Linked DNA regions of Pelagibaculum spongiae. Each later gene encodes a partner of the first gene's protein in a complex. Links are inferred from orthologs where the notes say so. Each region holds a gene or a part of one and is shown in the gene's direction. Other genes may lie near its edges. The genes, in order: mnmE and mnmG.

Region 1 (15,561 bases):
CCGACTCTCTAACAAAGCATCTGAAAAATCAGGATGCTGTTTGTTATTCCAGCCAGGGTAATACTCTAGTCGCCATTGTCGCTCGGAAAGATAGCCATCCACTGCCTGATGAAAAAATGTCTGGTAGGTTTCCAGCCATTGCTCTCGAGCCAAGTGAACGGCCTGTGCGTGACGCACTAGCTCATTATCCCAGATATCCAGCTGCTCTGCAGCGGTTCCGGCCTTTAATAATGCATTTCTCTGTTTTAATGCTTTCTGCATCTGCTGCCAATTGATGACAAACTGATGTTCCACGTGGAACACCCCCCAATCGACGAACTTTCTGCGAAAAACTGGCCCACCGTCTAACAGTGAAAAGCTGTCCTGATGAATCAGTTGAATCGCTAATAATTGTGCCAACGGAGAAAAGCTGGAATAGCTTTGGCCGTTAATTCTGACCAGAGTATCGCCATTTTTATCTCGACGAACCCCTAACGAATGATCGTCTCCAGCATCAGAAATACATCGGCCAAATACGGTCATGCTATTTTGCTGATGTTGAATCACGCCAGCTAACCGAGCAGATCGAAATGAACGTCCACTCGCCAGCAAGGCAATCGCTTCCAAAATACTTGTTTTGCCACTGCCATTTGGCCCGGTTAAAAGATTAACCGTTGAAGAGGGGGAAATCGTCAGGGGCTCGAGATTTCGAACCCCTTCAATTTGTAAGCGGCTAAGCTGCATTAGATGCGCATCGGCATAACTACATAGCAGCTTTGGGTCTCGCCAACTTCTTCAACCAAGGTTGAAGAGTTTGGGTCAATCATTGTGAAACGGGCAGTACCGGTTTTAATGGTATTTAAAGCATCCAGCAAATAGCTCACATTGAAGCAAATCTCCATTGCCTCACCATCGTAAGATACTTCCATTTCATCCAGAGCTTCTTCTTGCTCAGGGTTATTGGCCTGAATACATAGAGTGTCTTTTTCTAGCATTAAACGAATGCCACGATATTTTTCGTTAGAAAGAATCGATGCCCGTTGTAATGCATGGCGCAAACTTTCTACATCGGCAGTCATAATCCGCTCACCACCGCGCGGCAATACCCGCTGGTAATCAGGGAAACGACCATCAACCAATTTTGATGAGAAAGTAAATCCAGCAGTCGCTGCTTGCAGGTGATTATTACCAATACGAAGGCTGACAACTTCATCGCTGTCTTGCAACAGACGGATAAATTCCAGCACACCTTTTCTTGGGAAAATCACTTGTCGAGCAGTTTCTACGCCATGCGCCGTTTGCAATGTACACATTGCCAATCGGTGACCGTCAGTAGAAACGGTACGAATTTGGTTTGCTGAAATCTCTAGCAGCATGCCATTTAGGTAGTAGCGAACATCCTGTTGCGCCATGGCAAATGCCGTGCGATCTAACACGTAACGCAAATCACCCTGCCCTACTTGTAATTCCATTGCACCTTGTTCTGGTTCCACTGCTGGGAAATCATCCGCTGCCAAACAAGATAAGGTAAAGCGACTTTTTCCAGAAGAAACAACCACTCTTTCATCTTCCTGGCTAATGGTAATCTCGGCACTGTCAGGCAGTGCACGGCAAATATCCATTAACTTACGCGCAGGAATGGTGGTTTCTCCGCTTTCAGCAGCGCCCTGTTCCAAATCAATTCTGGCTGAGATCTCAACTTCCATATCCGTACCAGTCATCAACAATTGTTGCTGATCGACCACTACTAAAATATTTGCCAGAACCGGCATTGTCTGCCGTTTTTCTACCACGCCCGCCACCATTTGTAGTGGCTTGATTAGCTTTTCACGAGCCAGTGTGAATTTCATGGTATCCGTCTCAACCCTTATTAACTGGAGAGTGTACGCAATAAATTGGAGTAATCTTCGCCAATATCTCGCGTAGTTTCTCTTAATTCCTTAACTTTTCGACAGGCGTGCAGCACTGTAGTGTGATCTCGTCCACCAAAAGCTCTACCTAACTCAGGCAAGCTATGATTGGTTAACTCCTTAGCCAAGGCCATGGCAACCTGACGTGGACGAGCAATCGATCGGGTACGACGCTTTGACAGCAATTCGGTCACCGACATTTTATAGTACTCAGCAACTGTCTTTTGAATATTGTCGATCGACACTAATTTATCTTGCAACGCTAGCAAGTCTTTTAATGCATCTTTTACAAAATCCATCGTGATAGGCTTTCCGGTAAATTGCGCACTGGCAATTACCCGTTTTAATGCCCCTTCTAATTCACGAACATTAGATCGGATTTTTTTAGCAATAAAAAATGCGACTTCATAAGGCAATTGAACCCTTGCCTGCTCAGCTTTACTCATTAAAATAGCGACTCGCGTTTCTAGCTCAGGCGGCTCTAATTGAACCGTTAATCCCCAGCCAAAACGAGATTTTAATCGATCTTCCAAACCATTAATTTCTTTTGGATAACGGTCGCAAGTTAAAATAACCTGTTGCTGCCCTTCCAGAAGGTGATTAAAAGTGTGGAAAAATTCTTCTTGCGAACGTTCTTTACCGGCAAAAAACTGAATATCATCGATCATTAAAACATCGAGTGCGCGATAAAAACGTTTAAATTCTGCAATCGCATTATTTTGCAGCGCACGTACCATATCACCGACAAATCTTTCTGAATTTAAATATAAAACTCGAGCGTCGGGATTTTGCTGTAAAACTTGATTACCGATGGCATGCATCAAGTGGGTTTTACCCAGACCAACACCACCATATAAAAATAACGGATTGTAAGCCGTACCTGGATTTTCAGAAACCTGAAAAGCAGCAGCACGTGCTAACTGGTTAGATTTACCTTCAACAAAGTTATCGAAGGAAAATTGTCGATTAATACTACTACCAGTATCTACAAACAGACCACTGCGAGCCAACACCTGTTGAGGTGTTGCGCCTTGTGTGTAATTAACCGCTTCCATCGCCGCACCACCAACACCAGAACCCGGTGCAGCTTCTGCTTCTAATAAGGAAGCTTGAACTACCCGTTCAGGACGTCGTTGATTAGTACGGGTCACCCGGCGAGACTTACTACCACCTGAAACACCGGCAGCAATTGCAGGTTCAGCAGTAGTTTGAGGCTGGGGTTGTCGCATGGGTTGTTTACGCGCAGGGGCTTGCCGTGGTGCAGGTGATTCTGCTGCTGGGCGACGCGCTGGCTTTGCAGGCGTAGCTGGGGCAGTTCTCACCGTTGCAGCAGTTCGCGGCCTGGCAGGTGCGCTAGCAGTCGCCTGGTTTCGCGAGCCAATCTGTAAACAAACTTCCGGCGGATTGTCCGGAACAAATTCATCTAGCAGATCAACTATTCTACTCTGGTAGTTGCGCTTTACCCAGTCAACAACAAAGCGGTTCGGTGCAAATAGCACCAGCGAGCCGGCTTCTTCCTTTGCCTGAAGCGGACGCAACCACGTATTGAATTGTTGTTGAGGTAATTCATCTTGCAAACGAGCAAGACATTGGGACCAAAGGCTGTCAGTCACAGAATCCTCTCTATGAGCACCAATTTAGCCAACTCTCCACAAAAAGCCGAAGCATCTATTCTACCCCAGACAAACCTAGTTATCCACAAAACTTAGAAATCGTCTAGTTATAGTCGTTTGGGGTAGATAACTGCTAAAAATAGCCTTAAAAACCATTGATCAAGGCAGTATTAGGCAGTTGAAACTTTGATCCTTGGCAGAACAACTCTGTGGAAAACCTGTAGTTATCTCTGTACAAGCCCAGAACAACTTTATAGAAGTTCACAGATTTCAAAAAACTATCTACAGATAAAAAATCTATAAATAATCCTGTAAAACCTGTTCTATATGGGTTCTTCGATAATGGACAGGGATAACTTTTTTATTATTGTGTATGAAAATTCTCTCTTGGGATATCTTAAAAGCTGCTTAGAAAATTGATCAAATTGAGTTTGCTAGATAAAAGTAGCACTATCTATTAGAAAGATCGGTTTCCATTCACTTTTATAACAATCATCAGCTAAAACTGGCCAGATCTGCCAAGGATTTATTCAAGGACTATTATCCCCAAGCACGATGAGCCATTTAACAGTGATATTGGGAGTGTGGATAAATATGCTGATAACTATGGGGCAATTCCGGTAACAAAAATTGACCCTCTACTTATCCAGAATCTGTCCCGCGACAATACAGACTTAGTCCTATCAGTCACGCACACAAAAAACTGCTGTTAACCCATGATAAATAAAATATTTTCAGGGTTATTCGATTTGTTCACAGGGATTAATAATAAGAGTTAATAAAAACACTACGTGTTTACTTATTATTAGTTCTTTTTTAAAACCCCACCCAGATCGAAACCCTGAACATACTCGAGAGATTGATTTGACCAACGATTCAAAATTGGCTATTCCAGTATCTGAAAATAAAAAGTATCCGAAAACAACACTGGGTCGGAGTTAATCTGAAAACCAGGGAGTAGAGAAAATTGAAATTGAAAACCAAACCGTTGGACAATCCCCCGTCTCAAATCTCAACACCGCTGGTCAGCTGTTTCGCCAGAAAGCGCAGTTTGCATTGGATCAGGTAACCCTTTAAACCACCATATACAGACATCAAGTAGCAAGTAACTACTAGATATAGTGGTGTCAGAGATTACGGCCACTTAGCCAGTCAAAAAATTGATCTCAGTAAACTGCTTGAGAAACAAAGCCTTTATCGCTTGACAGAGCAGTGTCTCGACTCTAAAATCCCGCGTTCTCATGCCCCCTGTGGCATTGATTTATTAGCAAGCAACACGGATTCAGACATGAAACGTACTTTTCAGCCAAGTAATTTGAAGCGCGCCCGCACTCACGGTTTCCGTGCCCGTATGGCAACCAAGGGCGGTCGCCTGGTTCTTAAGCGTCGTCGCGCTAAGGGCCGTGCTCGTCTGGCAGCCTAAGGGTTTAGAACAGGTGAAATTCGGTTTTTCGCGTTCAGCACGACTGCTGAAACCAGCGGAGTTCCGGCATGTATTTGCCGACGCCGAAAGTGTTGCCTGTCGCCAGCTGAGATTGCTGTTCCGGCCCTGTGAATTGGGTCGGACCCGCATAGGATTCGCATTGACCAAAAAAGCGGTCAAGCGTGCGGTCGATAGAAACCGGATCAAACGTGTGTTTCGGGATAGTTTCCGTCTTAATCAACACGAAATGGGTTCGGTCGATATTATCGTTTTGGCACGTCGAGGTGCGTCCGATCTGGACAACGCAGCCTTACAAAAACTTGCCAACGATCTCTGGCTCAGGCTTGAAAAAAGCTATAAAAAGAGCCAATCCCTTGCTTCTGCACCTTCCCAGCAGGACTGCGACCTTTCATAATACGCTTCATTTTTCGGACATCTGCCGACAACGGTCACCCTTATGGAACTACAACGCACAATATTAATTGCGCTGTTTGCTCTGGTATCGGTAATGCTCTTCCAAACTTGGGATGAGACTTACAATGCACCAGTTCAACAAACCGCAAATGCATCAGTCAGTTTACCAGGTGATACACCTGAAGCTGCTTCTGGTTTGGATTCAGAAGTACCAGCAGCCTCAATAACTGGTTCTGCTGTTGCACAAGCTATTTCCAGCAAGACCATTAAGATTCGTACCGACTTACTGGCGCTCGAAGTTGATCTTCAGGGTGGCACGATTGTTCAGGCTGATTTACTCGCCTTTCCAGAAAGTTTGGGTTCTGAAGTACCTTTCCGCTTAATGAGTAATACGCCAAACCAGAGTTATGTCGCTCAAAGTGGTTTGAGTAGTATTGCTGGTCCGGATAACCGTGATGGTCGCGCAGTATTTGCTGCATCGGCTGACAGCTTTGAAATGGTCGATGGCCAAGACAAGTTAGTGGTGCCTTTAACCTGGACTAATGAGCAGGGCGTAGAATTCATTAAGTTGTTTACTTTCACTCGTGGTAGCTATGCGGCTGAAGTTAACTACAAGGTCGATAACCAGTCTGGAAAAACTTACTCCGGTAGCTTTTATGCTCAGTTAAAGCGTCATCGTCCACTGGAAGAAAAAAGTGTTGGTTTAGGTGGGTTTAACACTTATACCGGTGCAGTTGTTACCACACCTGACGAGCCTTACAAAAAAATCACCTTTGACGATATGGAAGAAGAAGCTTTCAAGAAAGACGTTAGAGGCGGTTGGGCGGCAATGAGCCAGCACTATTTTGTAAGTGCCTGGATTCCTGTTGCGGATCAGGTGAACAGCTATAGCTCTCGTGCAAACAAAGGCGAGTACCTAGTTCAGTTGGTGAGTCCTGCTTTGAACGTTTCTCCTGGTCAAACCGGCGAAATTGGTTCTACCTTGTGGATTGGTCCAAAGGATCAAAACAAGCTGGAGGCGCTGTCTGAGAACCTCGATCTGACTATCGACTATGGTTGGTTGTGGTTTATTGCTCAGCCATTATTCTGGTTGTTGACCATGTGGCATGGCCTATTCGGTAACTGGGGTTGGGCGATCATCTTCTTAACCATCACCGTTAAGGCACTGTTCTTCTATCCTTCTGCGATTAGCTATCGTTCAATGGCCAAGATGCGCAAGTTAGCGCCGAAACTGGCTCAGTTGAAAGAACGCTATGGCGATGACCGTCAGCAGATAGGTACCAAGACCATGGAGCTGTACAAGAAAGAAGGCGCCAACCCAATGACCGGTTGTTTGCCTGTTCTATTACAGATGCCAGTATTTATCGCGCTTTACTGGACACTTTTAGAGTCAGTAGAACTGCGTTTGGCACCTTGGTTAGGCTGGATCACCGATCTGTCAGCACAAGACCCTTACTACATTCTGCCTGTGATCATGGCTGCGTCGATGTTCATTCAGCAAAAACTGAATCCACCGCCAGCAGATCCAATGCAACAGAAAGTAATGCAGTTCTTACCAGTAGTATTTGGTGTGTTCTTCCTGTTCTTCCCTGCGGGTCTGGTTCTGTACTGGTGTGTTAACAACATCCTGTCGATCCTCCAGCAGTGGATGATTACTCGTAAGATTGAAGCTGAAGATTAATTCACAGCTTTAAAGCGAACGAAAAAACGGCGACCCCTAAACAGGTCGCCGTTTTTATTTACAGAGACGAAATTTATATCGTATGGATCATATCGGTATAACAATTTGCCGTTAGCAAGAATCGAATTATTCACAGTCATCTCTGATATGCCTAAGTTGTTCAACCTGAGTTATCCTGCCATGGAATACTTTGCCCATTGGAAATCCTTTGTGGAAAAGTTAGCCATGATCTGGCTGGCATCTGAAAATGCTGTTAGATGTCCTGTGTGATCTTCTGACAGACATTCAAACTCAGTTAGTGCTATCCAGCCAGCTTTTGATCTAGCGATATGACATGCGCTTACTGTGAAGCAATTTGTGATCATACATTTGATCATTTGTTCACAGCCCTTAGATTGATTTGATCGCTAGTGCTGCTGATTATTAGTGGTTGCTAGAGGTTATCTACAGCATTCGCCCCAGCGCCAAGCAATGCTACAATCCGCGCCCTAAATAAGCCCCAGTTTTCCACAAAGCATTCTCAGTCGAGCATTTGAATTATGAACAACCCAGTTATCGATACCATCGCCGCCCAGGCAACAGCATCTGGCCAAGGTGGAGTTGGCATTATTCGTATCTCAGGCCCGAGAGCGAGCCCCGTGGCCGAGAAACTACTGGGGTTTGAGCCACAAGTTCGTTATGCCCATTACGCACCGTTTAACGATGCACAGGGAGAAATACTCGATCAGGGTATTGCACTCTACTTTGCCGCGCCCAATTCATTCACAGGCGAAGATGTGGTCGAACTACAAGGCCATGGCGGCCCTGTAGTGATGGATATGCTTTTAAAGCAAGTGTTGGAGTGCGGTGTTCGGTTAGCACGACCTGGTGAGTTTTCAGAGCGAGCATTTTTAAACGATAAGCTCGACTTGGCCCAGGCCGAGGCAATTGCTGACTTAATTAGTGCCAGTTCTGCACAGGCTGTTCGTGGTGCGCTTCGTTCACTGCAAGGTGCAATGTCAGATCGTATCCACAACTTGGTAGAAAAACTGACCGAGCTGCGAATCTATGTTGAAGCAGCGATCGACTTCCCTGAAGAAGAAATTGATTTCTTGGGTGATGGCATCGTCAGTGGAAAACTTATTCATTTAGCTGAAATGTTCAACAGCATTCGCAAGGAAGCTAAACAAGGAAGTCTGCTGCGCGAAGGTATGACGGTGGTGATTGCTGGTCGGCCAAATGCCGGTAAATCTAGCCTGTTAAATGCATTAGCTGGCCGGGAAGCGGCGATTGTCACAGATATTGCCGGCACTACCCGCGATGTGCTGCGGGAACATATCCACATCGACGGCATGCCGTTGCATATTATCGATACCGCCGGTTTGCGTGAATCTGACGACAAAGTTGAGATGATCGGTGTCGAACGAGCCTGGGGAGAAATCGAAAAAGCCGATAAAGTTCTGTTGGTTACCGATTCCAGAGAAGGCACAGAAATTAATCCACACAATTTATGGCCTGAGTTTGTTGATCGGTTGCCTGAAGGGGTGCCGTTAACGGTAATTCGTAACAAGATTGACCTGTTAGCAACCGAAGAAACCTCTGGTTTATCAATTGATAACGGTCAGGAAGTATTGCGCATGTCAGCGCTGTCGGGCGACGGTATTGATGAACTGCGTGAGCACTTGAAAAAGGTCATGGGCTTTGAAGCGACTAATGAATCAGGCTTTCTTGCTCGCCGCCGTCACCTAGATGCATTAGAGCGTGCTGAAGACCACTTAAAACAAGGCACAATGGAACTAGAGTATTCTGCTGCTGGAGAACTTCTGGCCGAAGAATTGCGCCAAGCCCAACAAGTGTTAGGTGAAATTACCGGTGAATTTTCTGCCGATGATTTATTAGGTAAAATCTTTTCTAGCTTTTGTATTGGTAAATAAATATGAGCAATCAAAGTAAACCTTCTCAAAAACAGCCTGAGAAAAAAGCCAAACCCCCCATGACAATTTTTGCTGTGGCTTTAGTTGCAATCATTATTTTAGTTGTTTTTTTTAAATAACAGCTTGTTATGCTTATCTTTTGGCTCAACACAACGTAGGTTGTGTTGGGCGCAGCGAATAAAAGAAAGAGCTAATTATTTTTGTTTCGTATGAAAATATGACACGCAGATCCTTTTCCTAGATGTTTTTTATTTATATCAAACAACTCTGTAGCTTCAACTAATTTGCTAAGTGAGTCAAATTTATAGTTTTTATCGTTGTAATTTTTGAAATTAAAATCAGGATGTTGTCTTTTAATTAAACTTCCGCATTGTGCAAGTCTCGACCACCCATCTTCTTCCATGCACTCTGAAGCTGCATATCTAAGTAGTTTAACAAGATTAGTGTCCATTCTTAATTTGTTTCTGATAGATAATCCTGTAGTTTTAGTTTCTTTCTTTTCTTTGGTTATTGTTATTTCTTTATCTGTATTTTTTTCAGAAAAAACTTCAGAATACAAAAAATCATCGCATGCATTAATGAATGCTTTAGGAGTTTGTTTTTTACCAACACCAAAAACATAAATTTCCGATTCTTTTAGCCTTGATGCTAATTTAGTAAAGTCGCTATCGCTACTGAATAAAACAAAAGCATCAAATTTATTTGAATATAGTAAATCCATGGCGTCGATTATCATAGCAGCGTCGGATGAATTTTTTCCTTGCGTATATGAAAACTGCTGAACAGGGCTAATAGCTAATTCATTAAGATGTTCTTTCCAGTTTCTAAGATATGATGAACTCCAATCACCATAAGCTTTCTTTACAATAATATGCCCATGTTTAGATAGTTCTTTTAAAGCATTATCAAGAATAGAATAAGATGTATTCTCTGCATCTATTAATACAGCAATTTTTTTCTCTGAATCTATATTTATCATTGGTTTTTCTTAATCCAGTTTATTAACTGCTGCTTTGGCAGTGCCCCACTCACCCGATCGATTTCTTTACCCTCTTTGAATAGAATCAGGGTTGGAATGCTGCGGATATTGTATTGCGCTGCCAGCTGCTGTGCTTGCTCGGTATCTAGTTTGGCTAAAATCACCGACGGCTCTAGTTCGGCAGCGGCTTGTGCATAACCCGGTGCCATCGATTTGCACGGGCCACACCAAGGCGCCCAGAAATCAACAACCACTGGCAATGCATTTTTACTGATAAATCGATTGAAGTTGCTTTGATTAAGCTCGACCGGTTTTTGTTGGAAAAGCTTTTCATGACATTTTCCACAAACTGGCTGATCTTCAAGACGTGCTTTTGGCAAACGGTTTAAAGCCTGACAACTTTGGCAGACCATTTGAACTGCTGTGCTGGGGATATCTGTCATAATTCCAATACCTAATTTAACCACTTAGCTCAGCAGGTCACTGCATTGCTTAACAGGTGAGGATTATGCCGCGAAAAAGCGATGTTAAGAAGTAGTAATATTTAATCTATCGATTAGTTTCTGACTACCGAGTGGTGACCAAAATAGCAGATCATCAATCACTGCGACTCAATAGAGTCGTCCTGTGCAAAACTGATGATGATGTTGTTAATCAGCAACAACTGGATAAAAGATACCCAGTTGGAGTCAATCTGGTTTAAGGTGTCGCCTCTGCGGCAGTTCACAGTCCTATGAGCTGTCTGTTTTTTGATCAATTCGATCTCACTTCTCTATTTTAGTTACCCGGCTTATTGGAGCTTTATAACCATGACCTACACAGGTTCGGCACACTCGATGAGTGAATTTAAACTTAGCCCTGAGCTGCTCAAGCTGATTGATGCCGTGAACAACCGCAGTGCAGAGTTAACGGGTGATGATGGGGATAAATGCATTGGTAGCCAGTTACCCACAGTGAATCGGGCGTTTGAAGAGATCCAGAGACGAGGATTACCCGCTGGTAATCAGTTTTGTGATTGGGGTAGTGGATTAGGCGGTGTGTGTGGTGTTGCCGCATTGAATGGCTTTAAGTCATTAGGAATCGAATTTCATCACCAGTTTGTAGTCGCAGCTCGTGAAATTGCCGAAGCACAAAATTTACCGATTACTTATTGTGAAGGCACTTTTTTCGTACCGGGCGACGAAACCTTGTCAGACAAGCATTCTCGAATGATTATGACTTACGACAAGTTGGCTTGGGAGCAAACAGAATTATCTCATCAAGACATTGATGTGGTGTTTTCCTACCCATGGCCAGGTGAAGAAGGTTTCACCGATCGAGTATTTTTACGCCATGCTAAACCAGGCACTTTACTGGTGACCTTCCACGGTTGTGATCAATTACTGGTTCAGAGAAAAACTGAAGACCAAAACCATCTGGAAGTTATTGACTGGATGTAAATATTCGCCAGTTTTAGAGTGCGGCTGATTAATAACCAGCCGCATTTTTTTATGCTGCTTGTTTATTTTTTTGCTCAGTTTGTGGGTCCTTTTTGGTCACATCAGGCTTATTAAAAAGATTAAGTAGTAAGCGAATTATCAAACCGCCTAGCATTAAAGCGATGGCGTCTTTTAAATCGAACATCTTTTCTTTCAAAGTTTTAGGTTCATATGAGCTATCTAATAATTGATAATTACTATTTGGATAAGCTGCATCGAACTTCTCTCTCAGGCTAGATGGAACCTCTGACCCGTCACGCAATAACCCGGTATAACTTGCCGTGCCGATTAAGTCGGTAATCGATGGTGCTTGCTCGCTGTCCAAAATATAAGCGACCTTACCGGTTGAAGAGATGATAACAGGGGTATAGAAGGTTTTACCCAGCTGGCGTTTTTTCTTTCTGGATTGAATAGTGTATTCATAAACGTTGGCTAGATCGACAGTACCGCCGTTGACCGTTGCATACCTTAATTGATTACCAGTATTGGCCAACTCACCAATTTCAACCGTAACGGCTTCCTGATTAATGTTGCGTTGCTGATAAATTTCCCACAGCTCATATCCAACAAAAAACAAACCGACCAGAAATGCATAATTAGCTAATTTTTTGAATTTATTAATCACACCCATCTCCCCAAAAAACTTTCTTGAAATTTTTTTGAACAGTCAAATAAGAGTAATCTTATCTGCTGCTTAGCGAATAAATATTACAAGTAAAATTGATAAAATTAAATAACGTTAATTCTACATCTTCTGTAATTCATCAATTCTTTGATCTGACTACTTCACTCGACAAGGCTGGGTACAATCAATATGTCGCCAGCTGTTGCTATGAGAAGATCTTTTAATTTTTTTTTGGAGATGAAGGTTTTCGAATCGCAGGAAATTATTTTGTTGTTGATAAGTTATGAAACCATGCGCGATCAAACTTCAAAATACAGACTGATAAAGGGTCGGTTGTTTTTTAATCCACAGCCCTTTTTTGTTCTTATGACTAAGCGATGTAAATTGAATATTTGCCGCTGATGGCTACTAGTTGCAAGCAGAAGAAAAACCTTACAGAAAGCGCAAAAATAAAGTGTTTAATGCTTAAAAATCACTGGCGAAGACTGTTTTTTATTCACAGGCCGCTAGCATTCTGAATAATATCTAACCAGATTGGATTAATTGTGCTGCTATCTGTCTGGATCAAGGCAATCTGTGCATAAAAAAAGTTATTATTCTGCGCTTTGTTATTTGACGACAGGTAGTTTCGGTGAATCAGAAGACTGGACGTAATCAACCCTGCCCATGCGGTAGCGGTAAAAAGCATAAGCGCTGCTGTATGAACAGCACAGGCAAGGCTAACCCAGATCAACTGCATCAACAGCTGCAAGATTGTTCTGGTCGTTTGATGCCAGCACTCTATTCCTTTTTCCGTAATGGTTCCGCTCCAGATGCGATGAGCCAAGCATGGAAAGCCTTCACTTGTGACCATCCGTTGACCATGGATGAAGAGCAACAAAGTGAAGTAGAAGAGCTTTTCTTTCCATGGCTGTTTTTCAATTGGAAACCCGAAGGTCAAAAGCTCTCAGTTGCCGAACAGTTTTTATCTAGCTTTGCCGAGAAAACCGAGCGTTTGTCTCGTGAATTGATTCTGGCTGGTTGTAAAGAAGGCTTTGCTTATTACCAAGTAACTGAGGTGACTGCTGGCAGCAGCATTCAGTTAAAACAGTTGGCGACTGGAAAAAAATTGTTGGTGCGCGAGCAAGTGTTATCGATGCAAATTGCTTCTGAAGGCATTTTGTTTGCTCGTCTGGTCGAAATTCGAGGTGAGCTATTTATCTTTGGCTGTGCGCCATGGATTCTGCCTGAATCTCATGCGCAAGAATTAACCGATCTTGGTACTTCGGATCTTCAAATTTTGCTGACGCGTTATTTTGATATTCGCCAGACAGTTTTTCAGCAAATGGAAAAGCAAGCCGATGAAATGGTGGATGCTATTTTGCAGCAATCACCAATAGAAGAAACCTTACAAGCTCAAGTACCGTCATTAGAAGCTAAAGCCACTGAAAAGAATGTCAAAGCGGATCAAACAACAGCAGGTTTGCAGGTTTGGAAACTAGAATGCTCCGTTCCTGAAGCTTATGACGCACTAAAAACACTGGCCGGTCGAAACCCTAGTGATGAACTACTGCTGTCGGATGCAAGTTATGACTCGAATGGAGTATTGCTGTCGTTTAGCATTCCCTGGTTAGAGAAACAGCAAACTTTGGCAGAGTTAATTGTTTCTAATGATCGGCTCAGTGTTCGTTGTAGCCCAGAGCAGCGGGATCCAGTAGCACGTCGAATTCGCCGCAGATTGGGTAAAAAGGTTTCATTACTAGGCGATTAAAATCAAGCCAGATTAACGCTTACCTCTAAAGTGGTAATCAAGAAAAACAGTTGTATTTTTTTTAACTGGCTGTTTTTTCTTGTTAAAAAAGCAATAAAACTAGCTCAGGATGTTGTGTCAAACAAACACAATAGAGGTATAGATAAAAGACAAGCTGAAAGTTAGGGTAATTATGCAGGCAGGTATTTATATCAGCCTGGTGTGTTGCTGAGTTTTTGACAAATATGTCAGACGCGGAGCTGGTCTCCGCGTTTTTTTATTCTGTCAAACCATCAATAAACGCCTTAGCCTTATCTAGAGCACCTTTACTCGCATCAACAGCTTCATTACTTAACGCTTTCGCTTTCTCTACCCCTTGTTGCGCCGAGCAGCGGGTTCTTTCTCCCAAACATTTTGCCTTGCAGCTTGATTGCTTCGTTTCTTCTCCGATATTGCTTAACTCGCAGCGAGTATTACAAAGCTTTTGCTTTTGCGGGCAATCTAGAATGTCAAAGGCAGAAGCTGGGCCAGATAACATAAATGTTACTGCTAGAGCGGGTAATAGCTTGATATAGCGCATGTAGATAGTCTCGGCTGACCTGAGTAGTACTTTTTTTATTATATCCTTGTCAGCTAAACAGCTCCATTGACTTTCGATATCTATCCCTGAGGTTAAAACTGCTTTTGAATAGCCTATGACATCTTGCTGAGAGATAATCTTTGATTACAATGACATGTCTTTAAAAATAGTTTTAAAAGAACATGTTTTTTTATAATTATTAGTCTATGAAAATATTTGTTATTTTAGAATTTTGTTATAACGAATAATCGTTGTATAGCAAAAATACCATCTATCAATTTTAAAAAAAATGAATTTTTTGCTGCCATAGATTCAAATGAATAGGTAGTAAAACCTGAGGATCACCTTTAGCAATTGATTAAAGTTGAACTTTTGTCACATTTTTTTGCGGATAGCTATGGCTTGCACCAGCCAAGATAACCTACATCAAAGAACCTGCTATCGAAGCTTGTTATTTTCTTGATCAATTTATTTTTAACAGCCTCAGGGAGAAAAGCGTGATCAGAATCGCGGTAGCGGTTTGCTTGCTGCTATACAGCCTTGTTAGCGCTGCAACTAGCTTAACTGAGCAAGAGCAAGCTTGGTTGGGGGAAAAAGACCGTACCTTCTCAATAGGAATGGTTTCAGTCCCACCTTATTATTTTGCTGGTGAAAATAGTCGGGTAGCAGGTTATTCCCATGATGTTCTGCAACTAATCGCCAAGCAGTTAGATCTTCAATTTAGATATCGTCTCTATCCAAGTTTTGCAGAAGTAAAAACTGCGGTACTGTCTGGTGAATTAGATGTCGCTGCTGCGATAAACCCAAGTGTAAAACGGCGAAAAAACTACGAATTTACAAGGCCTTATCTTTATATAGAAAACCGATATTTCTCCAAGCGTGGTACCCAAATTGATACCAATAATCTAACTGGTGTTAAAATAGGTGTTTCTCGCGGTACATTATTATCAGAATGGCTAATTAAAAATCATCCTGAAGCAATTGTTTTTGAAGCAGATACTTCAAAAGATTTATTGAAGCTCTTATCTAACCGTAGCATTGACTTGATTGCAGGTGTGTCTGGCAGTATTGAGTGGAATGCTCGTCAATCAAGCATTAATGACATTGAAATGGCCGGTGATGTGGTTTTGGATTACCAGGAATCCTTCGGTACCAACAAGGATAAGCGTCAGCTGATTGATATATTACAAAAAGGTTTGTCGGGTATTTCGACGGATCAATGGCGTCAGCTAGAGCG
Region 2 (15,680 bases), on another replicon or contig:
TTTTTAAATGGGTATAAATATTCTCCCCTGTGACAATTGCGTCATCTACTACAATGCCGAGCACTAGAATAAATGCAAACAAAGAAAGGACATTAATGGATACGCCCAATTCTGGCATTAAAGCAAAACCACCGAGGAAACAAACCGGAATACCCGCAAATACCCAAAAGGCTACCGAAGGCCGTAAAAATAGCGATAACAGTAGCAGTACTAACAAGCCACCTTGCCAAGCAGATGTGGTTAAAGTGTTTAGGCGGGCTTTAACTATTTTGGAGCGATCGCGCCATAAGTTGAGCTTAACCGAATCGCCTAAAGTAACCTGCCGCTCTGCAACAAATGCTTTTACCGCATCGGCAACTTCTATCGCACTTTGTGTACCGGTTCGGTAAATCTCAATGCTCATTGCCGGCCGACCATTAAATAAATCTTGGCCAGGCGCATCTTCAAAACCATCAATGACCGTCGCAATATCACCCAGTAATAATCGGCTGCCATCGGCACTACTTCTTAAGGGGATTGCCTCAAAATCATCTCTCTGCCAAGCCTGATTACGGCTGGTTACTAGAATTTCACCACCCTGAGTTCGCAAGTTACCCGCTGATAAATCCAGCGAACTGACTGAAACCGCTTGCGCCACTTGAGCAAGCGTTAAATCATATTGACGTAGAACAGCATCGGATACTTCAATCGAAACTTCCCGATCACGGCTAACATCCAACTCAACTTGACTAACCTTGGGCAGTATTTGCAATTCATCTCGTAATTGTTCAGCCACCTTGCGCAATTCAGTTTCTGGTAAATCTCCACTGACCACTAAACTGATTACTTCACGCTTAGTATCGAATAGATTAACCGTTGGCCGCTCGGCTCCTGACGGTAAAGTAGATAATGCATCGAGGCGGTTTTTTATTTTATCTCGCAGTTCTTCAGGGTCGTAACTAGGTGAAACTTCAACTACTACGCTGGAAAAACCTTCACTACTGGTAGAGCTAATCTTTTTGACCCCTTCTAGGTCAAATATTTCTTCTTCCAACCGGCTGGTAACTGTTTGCTCAACCTCCGCAGGCTGCGCACCTGGCCAGCTAACTGAAACAGAAACTAAATCTAATTCAAAATCAGGGAATACTTCCAATGGCAGGCGAGAGCTTATTGACCAGCCACCCATCATTAAAATAAAAATCATTAATAAATTGGCAGCAACCGGATTGCGCGTAAACCAACTGATCATAAATCAGCTCCGGTTTGCTTGGCTTTATTTTTATCGGTTTTAGCTTTTTTTGCTACGGGTAATGAACTGTCTCTGGCTAAGGTACCTGTTACCACATCGGCACCTAGAGGGCTCACTACCAGCTGTTCACCGTTAGTAATTCCTTGAATAACTGATTGACCATCACTGCTATGCAATAACTGAACTTGCCGCGACTCTAAGCGACCCTGATTTAAAATCCATACTTGGTTACCTTGATGCACTGCCGAAGCGGGTACGACAAAAACCTGCTTTAATATTTTGCCTTTAATTTTCGCCTCAACAAATTGTCCAACTAATAATGGCGCTTGGTTCGACTGATGCTGAGATAAACTTGCATAAGGATTTTCGACTTCAGCAATTAAAGATAATTGACGATTTTGTGGATCAATTAAACCGCTACTACGAACAATTTTCGCCTGCCATTGCACTCGCTTGTTCGTTGCTGCGTTATTGCCTAAATCAGCGGTTAAAATGACATCGGGATAAACTGCTGGTGGTAAATTTAATAAACCTAAATCACGATTATTAACCGGCAGGCTGACTTCTACTCGGTCGATGGCAAATAAGCTGGCCAGCTGGCTACCGGCATTCACATATTGGCCGGGGCCGACAGAGCGGCTTTGCACCACACCATCAAAAGGTGCAAAAACAGCGGTTCGCTGGAGATTCAATTTAGCCTGATCAACGCGTGCAGTCGCTGAATTTACTGCCGCCCAAGCGGCCGAAAGCTGAGGCTTACGTGCAACCAACGGATCGGGAGCGCGGTTACCATTAATTACCTTCCAGTCAGCCAATGCTTGTTTAGCTTGAGCTTGCTCGGTAGCAAAGCCTGCTTCAGCGTTGGTCAAATCGGCCTCTGCTTGGGCCAGACTGTTTTGGTAGTCTCGAGCATCGATTTGCAGCAGCAACTCACCTTTTTTAACTTGGCCGCCCTGCTTAAAGTTTTTTCCCAGTTCAATTAATTGACCAGAAACTTGGCTAGATAAAGTGGTCGTTGAACGCGACGCCACCCTGCCAAATGCGGTTAATTCAATCTGATAATTAGTTGGCTGCAATTTTAATACATCAACCAGCCGTGCTTTTTGTACTTGTTGCGGCCGTGTTTTAGCTTGCGGCGGATTAGATAAAATAAATTTAGCTACAACACCGGCAACCAATAAAACCACAACTGCGGCAATAACTACTTTAACTCTCTGGCTCATGATGTCTCACTGGAAATTACGGCAAAGCTCTGGCACCCAGAGCGCTGTATAAATCGATACGATTAATTAATAGCTGAGTGGTGACAACTACTAGTTGCTGTTCTGCCTGATCGGCACTTCTTTGTGCTTCAAGTAGATTTAAATAATCCGTTAAGCCTCGGCCGTATTGTTCTTTGGTTCGAGTTTCTGCAGCACGAGATTGCTCTAATGCCACTTGATAAGCAGCCTGTTGCGTGCGCAAATGTTGCTCAGCAGACAAGGCAGTTTCAACCTCGGTTAAGGCAGACAGCAAACTATTGTTATAGCTGGCTTCTGCTATTTCAGCTGCTGCTTGATTGGCTTGTTGATTGGCCTTTAAACGCCCGCCGTTAATAATGGGCGCAGTTAAATTGCCTGCTAAATTCCACAGCAATCCTTGGCTGGAAAAAATATCGGAAAACTCATTACTGCGACCACCAGCGGCAGCTGTCAGACTAATCGATGGAAAACGCGCCGCATGTGCCGCGGCCAAACGGCTATCAGCGGCAGCCAATCGAGCTTGTGCAGCTAATAAATCAGGTCGACGGGTCATTAACTCAGAAGGAATACCGGCTGGTAATACATCCGGTAAGTTAGGAAGTGCACCGGCGGCTTTGATTTGTCCGGCAGGATAACGCCCCAACAAACTTTCCAGAGATAAAACCGCAGCATCCAGTGCTTGTTGGCGACTGGCGACTTCAGCATCAGCACTCGCCAGAGTCGATTTGGCCAAATGCACATCACCAATATTTCCCAAGCCCCGGTTATAACGCGCTTGTACCAATTCCAGACTGATATTTCGGCTATCTCGACGTTGCAGAGCCAAACGTTTTTGCGCCACGGCTTGCTGCAAATTGAACCAGCTTCTAGCAACCGATGCGGCAATGGTTAACTGAGCTGACTGCAAATCGGCTTCGCTGGCGAGGTAATCTTGCTGTGAAGCACTATTTTGATTGGCAATCCGCTGAAATAAATCCAATTCCCAACTGACATTAAGCTGCAGATTATGCCCGGTCGAGGTCAATTCATTGCTGCGGCCTCGCTGAGAACCGGCAGATAAAGAAAGTTGCGGTTTACCATCGGCACTAGAAATTCGCGCCAAGGCAGCAAAACGGCGCAAAGTTGCTCGGCTGGCTGCTAAAGAGGGATTAGCTTGTACGGCTTCTTTAACCAAAATAGTCAATTGAGGATCAGCAAGCTGACTGGCCCAGCCATCAATAGCTGATTCACTCTGCGCTGATTGCCAATTTTGCGGCAGTTCTGGCACAGGCTGAGCGTTTCGTGTCGGTGGATTCAGACTACAACCTGCCATTGCTAACGACATCACTAGCGTCGCGACTAATTTCATTACAGAAGGAGTTGAACCGATTTTTAATGAAACAGGTGTCATTACCAGAATCCATCACAGCTATAAATTTTCAATATTGTGCACTAGTTTTGGTCAACTTGAGCGTTAGCCAGAACAAATTGTGCGACAGTATTAACAGGGGTGATTTTGCCACGGAGAAGACTGCTTATGGTGTAATGAATATGAAAGTAGCCATGCTTATTTAACAGTCCAGCATCAAGCGCTAAAAATTTGCTAACGCCTCTCGTGTAAATAAAAGAAAATTATCTCACCGCTGGCAATCATCAAATAAGTTAACCAATGAACTCTACTTGACGGAAAGCCCGCGCCGACATCTTCAAATTCAACGTTATCAGCTGGATTATTCAACTCGTGCCTTAGTGCAAGAATTCTATTTCGGTCGGGCAAGGCTCTAGCCATCCATTTTCGAAAACAAATACGAATAATGTTCGTACTATCTTGACCAATTCTTACCCCACTAAAAAGAGACAAGAGTGCCTTACTCATCATAGGCTGGATTAAAAACTCCGGCTGATTGACCACATAATCAGGCAATCTCCGACAAGTAGGACACGATGTAATTGGCAAGGCTTGATTACTAGAAAATGGATCGACAGATGTTCCGACTCCGCGAGGAGCGTAATGATGTGAGTTCTCGACCCAGCGCTTCCAACAATTAGTATGAAAAATATGACCACAGCTAAGAACCGCAATTAGACATGGCTTTTCTACCGGTAAATCAAGTGCACAGACACCTTTAGGAAAATTAATATGGTCAACAGTATCGTCCCACCCCAGCTTTGCCGACATTAATTCATCAAGCTGAACCTCAGCAATTTCTTCTAAACAAATCGCACAATAAAATTTCATAAACCCCATTTCCCGGCCTGCACCTCAGCGATTAAGCAACAGATGCTTTCCCTTAGCTAAACCTCTATAATAGCCCGATTTTGCAGTCCCTCTGATCGCCCGAGTTATTCCCGGCCAGCCAGCATGGCGCTGTACCCTTATCCTTTGACTAGATAAAGTTATGTTCTATCAAGATAGCTATGAAGTAATCGTTGTTGGTGGCGGGCATGCAGGTACTGAAGCAGCTTTGGCCGCCGCTCGAACCGGCGTTAAGACGCTATTGCTGACTCACAATGTCGATACGCTGGGCAACATGTCCTGTAACCCAGCAATTGGCGGTATTGGCAAAGGCCATCTGGTTAAGGAAATCGATGCCATGGGCGGTGCGATGGCACTGGCCAGCGATGAAGCCGGAATCCAGTTTCGTACCTTGAATGCTCGCAAAGGCCCAGCAGTACAAGCGACTCGTGCGCAAGCAGATCGCATTTTGTACAAAGCCGCTATTCAACGCATTTTAGGCAACCAACCCAATTTGGAAATTTTCCAGCAGCCAGTTGATGATCTGCTGATTGAAAATGACCGCGTGGTTGGCGTAACCACTCAAATGAATTTGTCATTCCGCGCCAAAACCGTGGTGATTACTGCCGGTACTTTCCTCTCCGGTAAAATTCACATTGGTCTAGAAAACTATACCGGCGGCCGTGCAGGTGACCCTTCTTCCGAAACGTTAGCAGCTAAGCTGCATGATTTACCGTTTCGTATTGAACGGTTAAAAACTGGCACGCCACCTCGTTTAGATGGCCGCACTATCGACTGGTCAGTATTGGAAGAGCAAGCCGGTGATTTCCCAACCCCGATATTTTCTTATCTGGGCAACCGTGAAATGCAGCCAAAGCAAATCAGCTGTTTTATCGCTCGGACTAACCTGCAAACCCATGATGTTATCCGTTCGGGTATGGACCGCTCACCTTTGTATACCGGTAAGATTGACGGTATCGGCCCGCGTTATTGCCCATCGGTTGAAGACAAAATCATGCGTTTTGCCGATAAGGATTCACACCAGGTGTTTATGGAGCCAGAAGGCCTAACCACCCACGAAGTGTATCCCAACGGTATTTCCACTAGCTTGCCATTTGATATACAAATCGGTTTAGTGCGCACAATGAAAGGCTTGGAAAACGCCCGAATTATTCGCCCAGGCTATGCGATTGAATATGACTTTTTTGATCCGCGCGATTTGAAAGCATCTTTAGAAAGCAAATTCATTGCAGGCTTGTTCTTTGCCGGTCAGGTTAACGGCACCACAGGTTATGAAGAAGCAGGCGCTCAAGGTTTGATTGCCGGTTTAAATGCTTCGCTGCAGACCCAAGAAAAAGAAGCTTGGACGCCGCGACGTGATGAAGCCTACATCGGCGTATTAATTGATGACCTAATTACCCTTGGCACCAAAGAGCCCTATCGGATGTTTACCAGCCGCGCCGAATATCGCTTGTTGCTGCGTGAAGATAATGCCGATATTCGTTTAACCGCCAAAGCACGTGAATTAGGCTTAGTCGATGACCATCGCTGGGCAACTTTCCAGACCAAACTAGAATCGGTCGAGCTAGAAAAACAACGCCTAAGTACTTTAATGGTGACGCCACATTCTGATGCCGGCAAAGCATTAATCGAACAAACCGGCCAAACCATGAGCAAGGAACAACTGGTCGATCAATTACTGCGCCGCCCAGACCTGACCTACGCCAAGCTAATGAAAATTGACGGTATTGGCCCGGGTGTTGACGATGAAATGGTCGCCAACCAAGTGCAAACCCAGATTAAATATGCCGGTTATATTAGCCGTCAGTTAGAAGAAATTGAAAAGCTGCGCCGTAACGAAGAAACCAAATTGCCCGAGCAAATGGACTTTGCTTCTATTTCTGGATTATCTAACGAGATTGTCCAAAAACTACAAAATCATAAGCCAGAAACACTCGGTCAGGCTTCTCGTATTTCCGGCATAACACCTGCCGCTATTTCATTATTGTTAGTGCATCTTAAAAAACGCAGCTGGTTAAAAGGTCAGCAGCAGAACGGAGAGAAGTTCGCCTGATGGAACAGACTAATTTTGATCGTAATGCCTTGCTAGCTCAGCTGGAACAAGGCATTGCCAATATGGCACTTTCATTGCCCGAAAGCGCACCAGAGCAGTTAATTGATTATTTACAGCTGCTGCACAAATGGAATAAAACCTACAACCTGACGGCGATTCGTGAACCAAAACAAATGGTGATCAAGCATTTGTTAGATTCGCTTTCGGTCGTACCACATATCGATGGCCATCAGGTTTTGGATGTGGGCACCGGCGGCGGTTTGCCCGGTATGGCGCTGGCAATTTGCTATCCAGAAAAACATTTTTTATTACTCGACTGCAACGGTAAAAAAGTACGCTTTTTAATTCAGGCGATTGGCGCTCTGAAATTAAAAAATGTGACCGCACTACAATCACGAGTGGAATTACTCGATCGCGAAGAAGGCTTTGCTCCTAAATGGTCAGGTTCTGCCGCTGCCGGGTTTGATAACATTGTTTCCCGTGCATTTGCTTCTTTACAAGATATGATCGACGGTTGTCATAAGCTAATTGCCAAAGATGGCGTCTATCTAGCTATGAAAGGACAGTATCCTGAAGAAGAATTGTCACAACTGCCCGCAGACTGCAAACTGGTTAGCAGTAGTGAATTGAACGTACCAGAGCTAGGAGAAGCTCGGCACATTCTCAGGATCTCGCAACAACACTCAGGCTGAGGAACATCGTGGCAAAAATCATCGCAATGGCCAACCAGAAAGGCGGCGTTGGCAAAACGACTTCTTGTGTCAATTTGGCGGCCTCTTTAGCCGCAGCTAAACGCAAGGTGTTGCTGGTCGATCTAGATCCGCAAGGAAATGCCACTATGGGCAGTGGTATCGACAAGCAATCACTAGATCTTTCGATGCTGGATGTTTTGCTCGGTGAGCAACAAGCGGTGGACATTGTCCATGTAACCGACCCAGGTGTTTATCATTTGTTGCCTGCCAATGCTGATTTAACCGCTGCTGAAGTAGAAATTCTTGAATTGCCGATGCGGGAATACCGGTTAAGCTTGGCGTTAAAACCGATCCGCGATGAATACGATTACATTCTGATCGATTGCCCGCCGTCACTGAATATGCTGACGCTGAATGCGTTTGTCGCGGCAGATTCAGTATTAATTCCAATGCAATGTGAGTACTACGCATTGGAAGGTCTCTCGGCGCTGCTCGATACCATCGATTCGATCAAGGAGCAGTTAAATCCAGGGCTGGAAATCGAAGGTTTATTGCGCACCATGTATGATCCTCGTTCCAGCTTGACCAAAGATGTTTCTGCACAGCTCACGGTACATTTCGGTGAGAAGGTTTACCGCACAGCAGTACCAAGAAACGTACGTTTGGCAGAAGCCCCCAGCCATGGATTACCAGTATTACATTACGATGGTAAATCCAAAGGTGCCGTATCTTATCTGGCACTGGCCGGTGAAGTAATTCGCCGCAATGAAGGCAAACGGATTCGTTTTAGTTCTAAAAGAGCCTGATTCGAGCTAGCTTATTTAAATGCTTTAACGACTATTTTGATTTCATCACGCTTATGGAAAACACATGGCAGCGAGAAAAAGAGGATTGGGCCGCGGATTGGATGCATTACTAAGTGCTGCCAAAGTTAGGCCTGAACCGACTGAATCTTCTACAGAACAACCTCTAACTGATCAAGATTACCAAGCGGTTTCTAACGGCGAAGATCAACAGCTACGTCAACTGCCAATTGAATACTTACAACCAGGTCGTTATCAGCCCCGCCGTGATATGAACCCGGAAGCACTGGAAGATCTAGCGGCATCAGTAAAAGTCCAAGGCATTATTCAGCCAATTGTTGCGCGGCAAATTGACAAGTCCGGCAAGCAATTTGAAATTATTGCTGGTGAGCGGCGCTGGCGTGCGGCACAACTTGCTGAGCTAGAGCTAGTACCGGTCATTATTCGTCAGGTAGAAGACGAAGCTGCCATCGCCATGGCTTTAATTGAGAATATTCAGCGTGAAGATCTCAATGCAATGGAAGAAGCCAGAGCATTACAACAGTTGGCTGATGAGTTTCAACTTACCCACCAAGAAATTGCTGAAGCAGTGGGTAAATCTCGTACCGGCGTCACCAACTATTTGCGCCTCAATCAGTTAAATGATGATGTGCAAAAACTGTTGGAATATGGCGATCTCGAAATGGGTCATGCCAAAGCATTGCTCGGTTTATCCGGCAACCAGCAAAGCGAAGTCGCACAACAAGTTGTCGCCAAGGGCATGAATGTTCGGGAAACCGAAGATTTGGTCCGCCGCAACCAGCAGCCTGAGCAAAAGCCAACAACTAAATCGATTGATCCAAATATTAATGAATTACAACAGAGATTAACCGATCGTCTGGGTGCTAAAGTTGCGGTTCAGCATAGCGCTAAGGGCAAAGGTAAATTGGTAATTCATTATAGCGACCTTGATCAGCTAGATGGCATATTGGCGCACATCGAAAAATAAATATTTCCTATTAAAAAAGCCGCAAAAGCGGTTTTTTTAATGCTTTCTATTTTAGGTGAAATTAATGCTGCATATGAGTCATCGCAATTTTTGTGTCTCTAAAAGCTGCCTGCATTAATGCTAAAATATCTGGTGCTTGCTCTAAACGATTCTCACGAACCGACTGCTCTAAATGTCGAGTTAACTCAGCCATTCTTTTAGCGCCCAAAGAAGCGCAACTAGATTTTAACGACTGCAACAATCGTTCTAATACTTTTAAATCAGCATTTCTGGTAGCCGCGGCAATGTCTTCAAGAAAACGCGGTGTTTCTGCAATATAATTTTGCTTTATTTCATCAAATGCTGCACCAGTAATTTGGCGCATACTATTAAACACTATCTGATCAAGCAATAAAATATCTTGAACTTCTCTGCTTATAACTGCAGTAGTATCTTCGCGCTTTGCAGAAAAAACACCTGAACCACCAGATCTTTCTAAAGGCATCGGAGTTTGTGTTTTATTAATCCAATCTGAAAGCTTACTTTGCAGTAGTTTCCTTTTAACCGGCTTGCTAATGTAATCATCCATACCTGCCGCTAGGCACTGCTCTCTATCACCTTCCATTGCATTGGCCGTCATCGCAATAATAGGCACATGCAGCCCTGAGTTTGATTCTTTACGGCGAATGGCGGTGGTTGCCTCATAGCCACTCATTATTGGCATTTGGCAATCCATTAAAATGACTTTTGGCGAAAACTTTTCCCAAGCCTCGACTCCTTCCTGACCATTATTAGCAACCTCCACTCGGTAACCAATTTTACTCAGCATTGCCAGAGCAACTTTTTGGTTCACGACATTATCTTCAACCAATAAAATGATATCTGAAGATTGCCTGGCCTGCTCATCTACTGCATGAACTACAGCATTTTGTTGTTTTTTCGCCTGATGGCGGCCCAGCACATCGGCAGTTAATTGTTTAAGCTTTTCTCTTTTATACGGTTTAGATAAGCAACCATCTAGACCGTTATCTGATTGCTCTTTAAGGCTCATCATACCCGAAGATGACAGCATGATTCGACGAATGTTTTCCAGTCGCGGTGTTGCCTTCATTTTTCTTGCCAGCGACAATCCATCATCACCTGGCATATTTAAATCTAAGAATGCAATATCATAATCGTTGCCGTTATTTGCTGCATTCAACATTTTATTTAATGCTTCATCGGTATTAACTGCTTCTTCTGAAGTCATTTGCCATGCATCGAGATAGCGACGCAGTATCTCTCTATTAATGTGATTATCGTCAACGATCATCGCTCGTTTACCGGTTAAAACAACTGGGTCGCGAATTTCATTTTCAATCGCATTGGGGCAGATTTTCATGGGTAGTTCAAAGTAAAAAGTAGAGCCTTTCCCTTCCTCACTATCAATGCTAATTTTTCCACCCATTAACTCCACCAGCTGGCGTGAAATTGCCAAGCCTAAGCCTGTTCCACCAAATTTCCTGGTAGTACTTCCATCTGCCTGAGTAAATGCCTGAAATAGTTTAGGTACTTTATCTGCTGGAATACCAATTCCGGTATCTTGAATAGAAAAACGAACCATTGCCATGTCATTTTTACAATCAGCTAACTCAACCCTAGTCACTACCTGACCTGTTTCAGTAAATTTCACCGCATTACCCACCAGATTAGTCAAAACCTGGCGGATTCTTACTGGATCTGAAATCAATGATTTTGGCAGGCTAACATCGGTGAAACAAACTAACTCCAATTGCTTTTCACGTGCTTTTCCAGCTAACAATGCACAGACTTCATCTGCAACATCCATTACATTTAGTTCTACTTTTTCTATCATCATTTTTCCGGCTTCCATCTTTGAGAAGTCCAGAATATCGTTGATAATTAACAGTAAAGAATCTGCCGAACTGTATGCTGTTTCTACAAAATCACGCTGTGTCTCATCTAGTTCTGAATCTTTTAAAAGATCCAGCATTCCTAGCACGCCGTTCATTGGTGTGCGGATTTCATGACTCATATTGGCTAAAAATGAACTCTTGGCTTTAGCTGCTTCTAGCGCTTCTTCTTTAGCTTTGTTTGCTTGGCGTATTGCGCCTTTTAATTCTTGGTTGGAATTAGACAGCTCTTGCGTTCTTTCGGTTACTGTATGTTCAAGCTTTTCTTGGTGCTTGATTAGTGTTTTTTCCTGACGACTAATCTGCCGCAGCATTTCATTAAATCGATCATATAATTCACCAATTTCATCATGGCCATGCTTTTGAATTTGGTGTGAATAATTTTTTTCAGTGGCAATCCAATTCATGGTTTCTGATAATTCAAGAATTGGCCGAGCAATTAATTTTTGAACTCGCGCGCTTAAACCAATAGCAACTAAAATAGCCAGCAATGCAATGCCCAAAGCAAGTATCAGATTTTGTAATAGCTTGTATAACAGAGGTGTTAAGTCAGCTAACATGTGGATGTAGCCGATCAGCTGGCCATCCATCATTATTGGCTGGCCTACATACAAATCAAGACCTTGTGTATACTCACCTGGCTCTGCCATAGTTTGATATTGATGTTGATAACTAGACGAATCACCATATTTAGCAAAAACATCACCGTTTGCATTGGTAATTACTGCATGCTGAATATCAGGAATTGCAGCTAGGCTCCCTAGCAAAATTTCTGCACCTTCAATATCATCAAAACTCAAAGCAGCTTGACTGTTGCTACCCACCAATTCAGCCACAGTTTGTAACTTGCTGACGATCGCTTCTCTTGTCTTCCACAAATCATTAATAGTGAAAGCAATTAAAGTAACCAGTAATGCAGCGCCCGTTGTCACAACCAAAGCATGCCGAAGCTTCTTTTTGATTGGCCAATCATGCATTCCGCTCATCTGGCTAGTCTCCCTGACTTTTGATAATTTTTGCCAATCGTAGAAGCTGAGATTTAAAATTAAACCCTGCTTTCGATGCATTTTTACGGTGGATTAAAAATCCAATCCGTTTTCCTTTCATTTCCAATTCAACCATTCCGCCAGACTTGGCAAAACCTTTGATATCAGAGATAGTTAAAATACCTTGTTCATTGTGCTGTTGAATCCACTGTTTCATTTGTTCTGCTTTTGGATGCAAGAATGCAATGTGGCAGTCAATATCTTTGTTCGGATTTTCAAGGTAACTAATTTTAATTGTTTTACCTTGACTGACTTTATCATTAACTGCATTTAATGCTTTTCCAAATGGATTTATACCTACCACGCAAATTTTCAATTCATCGCCGTCTGCTACTGAATCGGGCCATTGAACAAATTTAGTTATTTTATAAATAATCGCTGACTTTACTGCATATTCTGAAGCAGCACATACATTGGTAGATAGGCTTAATAACAAACTACTCACCATCCAAAACTTCAGGCTTTTATTGAGGTGATTTACCATGGGTAGATCCTCATTTGAAAATAAAAGCCTTTTTTAACTTCTACTGGTACAAAACCAGTAACCTGCTCTGCAAATTCAGCATGGCTATCTGACAATAAGTTTTGCCCAACTAGAGACATTTCTATTCCATCTAATTGCCATGCTAATCGTAAATCGAGATTCCAAAAAGATGGAATGTCAGGTTCTCTAAGATTGTCTTGGAACCTGAGCCAGCTATCCAGCTCAAAGCCTCCATCAAGATCAATGCCTGCAGTAATACTAACTTGATGATCTGCGCTAATACCTTCAGCCAGATCTTCATTACGACTAGCACTGGGATTATCTTTATTGGCATGCGCGTGGGTTTGCAGTAAAGAATAATTGCCCTTTACTTTCCAACCATCGCCTTTCCATTCAGCTGATAACTCACCACCCCAAGTTTCGGCATCCATGCCATGTTCTAACTTTCCATTAACATAAAGCAGGTTAGGAATTGAATTAAATGTTGAAATGCATATGCCAAAAGTTGGATTAAAGCTATCTCCATCGAGGCAGCTACCTGTCGAAGTAGCACTGGCGACTAAATCATCATAAAAATGTAAAAATAATGCGACATCATAATTAAATCGATTATTAACTTTATGTTTAAACCCACCATTTAAAGCTAGCAACGATTCCGATTCCATATCTATATTGCCAATGGCACGCAAATATACTGGCAGTACACCAATACCAGGAATAGGTGCTTCGGCCACTTGCCGGGGGGTTAAGATATCGATTTCTCGTTCAATAATCGTAGGCGTTCTAACCGCGCGAGAAATGGCCATCCATACAGTTTGCTTTTCTTTTGGCCGCCAAAATAATCTCGCATCGGGCTGCCATTCAAATCCTGTGTATGGGTTGTTTTCAAATCGGCTACTGAGTGTTAATCGAAGTTTTTCAGGAATTAACTCGAATTCATCTTGAATGAATGCTGAGAAAAATGATTCTTTTTGATCATTGCTGATATATGAAGAATAGTCAGTCGGTAGTAACTCGTGGTCGCTAATCCGACCTTCAATACCCCAAATCAAATGCTGATTTTCGCTGATTTTTATACCTTGCTCAAAATCCAGACTGTATATGACTCTTTTTTCTCCAACCCTTGGATCTAGGCTTTTGTAGTAATCAACATAGCTTTGCAGTTGGTATGAAATATCATCGCTATCACCCCACTGATATCGCCATAATAAATGGCCACCTTCTTGTTTGCGATCTGGGTTATTTGTACTAAGAACACCACTCTGCTGATTCAAAAAAAATAACTGCGGTTTGGTATTTCCAGAATAATACTGTGCATCCAGCATATGACCGGATTCCCAATCTAAACGGCCACCAAACCGCTGAACTGTCCAGCCATCATCTGCATCAGATCCGTCAGTAAAAACACTATCGCCTTTTTCAATATGTTTGAACCAGCTTCGATAGCTACCGCCAGAGAACTCATCGCCATAACGCCAGCTAAGTTGGCTTTTTTCTTGATTGCCTGCAGAAAAACTAACAAATGCTCCTTGTGTATTATCTGAATGACGGGTAATAACATTGATAACGCCATTCACGCCATTGGAGCCCCACATCGCAGCGCCAGGACCTCTTAAAACTTCGATACGCTCGATATCTTCCAGAATTAAATCTAGAACATCCCAACTCGCACCAGAAAATAGTGGCGAGTAAACGCTGCGACCATCAATCAGTACCAGTAATTTATTTGCAAAGGATTGGTTAAAACCGCGAATGCCTACTGACCAGTTATTGGCGTTAGTTCGAGAAGCTTGAAAACCTGGAACTAACCTCAAGGCATCAATAATTGAGGTGGCGCCGCTACGTCGAATATCTTCAGAAGTAACCACTGAAATCGCCGCTGCAGCGTCAAAAATGGATTGTGCGCGCCGAGAGACTGAAGTCACCTCCATATTGACCAGTTCTTCCAGACTAAGCCCCAGTAGCTTGTCTGCCAAAACGTCATCGGCTGGCTTAGCGAACCCAAAGGAAGAGAACCCAAAACAGCAAATAAGACAGATAGCTTTATGAAGCTTGTCAGCAGATATCTGCAACAAGCACACCACTCCATGGTGAAATTAATACCTTAAAGCTAGTTCACACAGGGAAACTTGGTGGATGTTGAACAAGAGGTTTGCAAGCAGACTCACAAAAATACCGTCAGAAAGCGTTCTGACGGTATTTTGAAACAAATAGAAACCGAAAAAATCAAAACGGAAATTAGTCGATCTTCAACCAGGATAATGCATCAGCAAAGATGTCTTTACGCTGCGCACCTTTAGACTCCAGTACTTTAACCATTTCAATGATCATTTCAGGTTGGCCACACAGATAACTTTGGTACTCAGCTAGTTGGCTAAAATCTTCAGCGATTGTCTGCTGAACCCAGCCTGCTCGACCCTGCCAAGCGTGTTCTGGAAGTGCATCAGAAACCACAGGCACATAACAAAATTGTTGATATTGCTGACTCCAAGCGTTTGCTTGAGCATCAGCATATAAATCTTCTGGCACTTCAGCGCCAAAATAGAATTTGATAGGCCGATTAGGATTATCTGCTAATGCTTGTTCGATCAAGGCGCCAATCTGACTAAAGCCGGTTCCTGTCGCAACAAATAATAACGGCTGGTCGGCGTTCTCACTCAATAAACATTGGCCATATGGACCACGCAAGCGGATCGGCAGATCACTTTTTAACATACTTAACAAACGCGCTGGCAGCTCGGAACCTGCTCGACAGCGAATATGCATTTCCAGTCGACCGCTGGAATCTGGCTTGTTGGCAATTGAAAATGGCAATGCAGAATCATCTTCAAACAAGAATTCCAGATATTGTCCGGCTTTGAATTCCAGTGCGCACTGTTTATTAGCAGGTGATAATTGCGCGATATACAAGGTCGAATTAAGCTGCTTCAGGGAGTGAACCTGATAATGGCAAAGCTGGGCATTTTTGCTCAAGGATGTGCTCCTAACTACTTTTAGCTTTTGCTTGAGGCTGGCAA

What was found.
Region 2: the proteins of mnmE (region 1) and mnmG are in contact, whole or in part, in a solved structure (PDB 9HIP), measured with the Escherichia coli proteins. The link is inferred for Pelagibaculum spongiae from one-to-one orthologs.

The regions. Positions count from the first base shown.
Region 1 is NZ_QDDL01000005.1:123,458-139,018, forward strand. Bases 6,924-9,746 are described here. They hold mnmE (tRNA uridine-5-carboxymethylaminomethyl(34) synthesis GTPase MnmE), read left to right. Parts: upstream 6,924-7,559; coding sequence 7,560-8,933; downstream 8,934-9,746. Other genes in these bases: yidC (membrane protein insertase YidC), read left to right, coding at 6,924-7,020; DC094_RS13085 (NYN domain-containing protein), read right to left, coding at 9,124-9,746. Outside these bases: DNA replication/repair protein RecF, read right to left, coding at 1-723; dnaN (DNA polymerase III subunit beta), read right to left, coding at 723-1,829; chromosomal replication initiator protein DnaA, read right to left, coding at 1,850-3,502; rpmH (50S ribosomal protein L34), read left to right, coding at 4,791-4,925; rnpA (ribonuclease P protein component), read left to right, coding at 4,939-5,340; more of yidC, read left to right, coding at 5,383-6,923; more of DC094_RS13085, read right to left, coding at 9,747-9,912; thioredoxin TrxC, read right to left, coding at 9,909-10,355; DC094_RS13095 (class I SAM-dependent methyltransferase), read left to right, coding at 10,749-11,351; DC094_RS13100 (hypothetical protein), read right to left, coding at 11,401-12,015; DC094_RS22430 (SEC-C metal-binding domain-containing protein), read left to right, coding at 12,647-13,765; DC094_RS13110 (hypothetical protein), read right to left, coding at 14,022-14,324; DC094_RS13115 (EAL domain-containing protein), read left to right, coding at 14,822-15,561. UniProt on the Escherichia coli protein: Exhibits a very high intrinsic GTPase hydrolysis rate. Involved in the addition of a carboxymethylaminomethyl (cmnm) group at the wobble position (U34) of certain tRNAs, forming tRNA-cmnm(5)s(2)U34.
Region 2 is NZ_QDDL01000006.1:141,429-157,108, reverse strand. The notes cover bases 4,361-7,302. They hold mnmG (tRNA uridine-5-carboxymethylaminomethyl(34) synthesis enzyme MnmG), read left to right. Parts: upstream 4,361-4,847; coding sequence 4,848-6,758; downstream 6,759-7,302. Other genes in these bases: rsmG (16S rRNA (guanine(527)-N(7))-methyltransferase RsmG), read left to right, coding at 6,758-7,302; DC094_RS14845 (RING finger protein), read right to left, coding at 4,361-4,687. Outside these bases: DC094_RS14860 (efflux RND transporter permease subunit), read right to left, coding at 1-1,228; DC094_RS14855 (efflux RND transporter periplasmic adaptor subunit), read right to left, coding at 1,225-2,451; DC094_RS14850 (efflux transporter outer membrane subunit), read right to left, coding at 2,468-3,859; more of DC094_RS14845, read right to left, coding at 4,052-4,360; more of rsmG, read left to right, coding at 7,303-7,450; DC094_RS14830 (ParA family protein), read left to right, coding at 7,459-8,256; DC094_RS14825 (ParB/RepB/Spo0J family partition protein), read left to right, coding at 8,321-9,241; DC094_RS14820 (hybrid sensor histidine kinase/response regulator), read right to left, coding at 9,303-12,119; DC094_RS14815 (YfiR family protein), read right to left, coding at 12,124-12,615; DC094_RS14810 (TonB-dependent receptor plug domain-containing protein), read right to left, coding at 12,657-14,639; DC094_RS14805 (NAD(P)H-flavin reductase), read right to left, coding at 14,902-15,636. UniProt on the Escherichia coli protein: NAD-binding protein involved in the addition of a carboxymethylaminomethyl (cmnm) group at the wobble position (U34) of certain tRNAs, forming tRNA-cmnm(5)s(2)U34.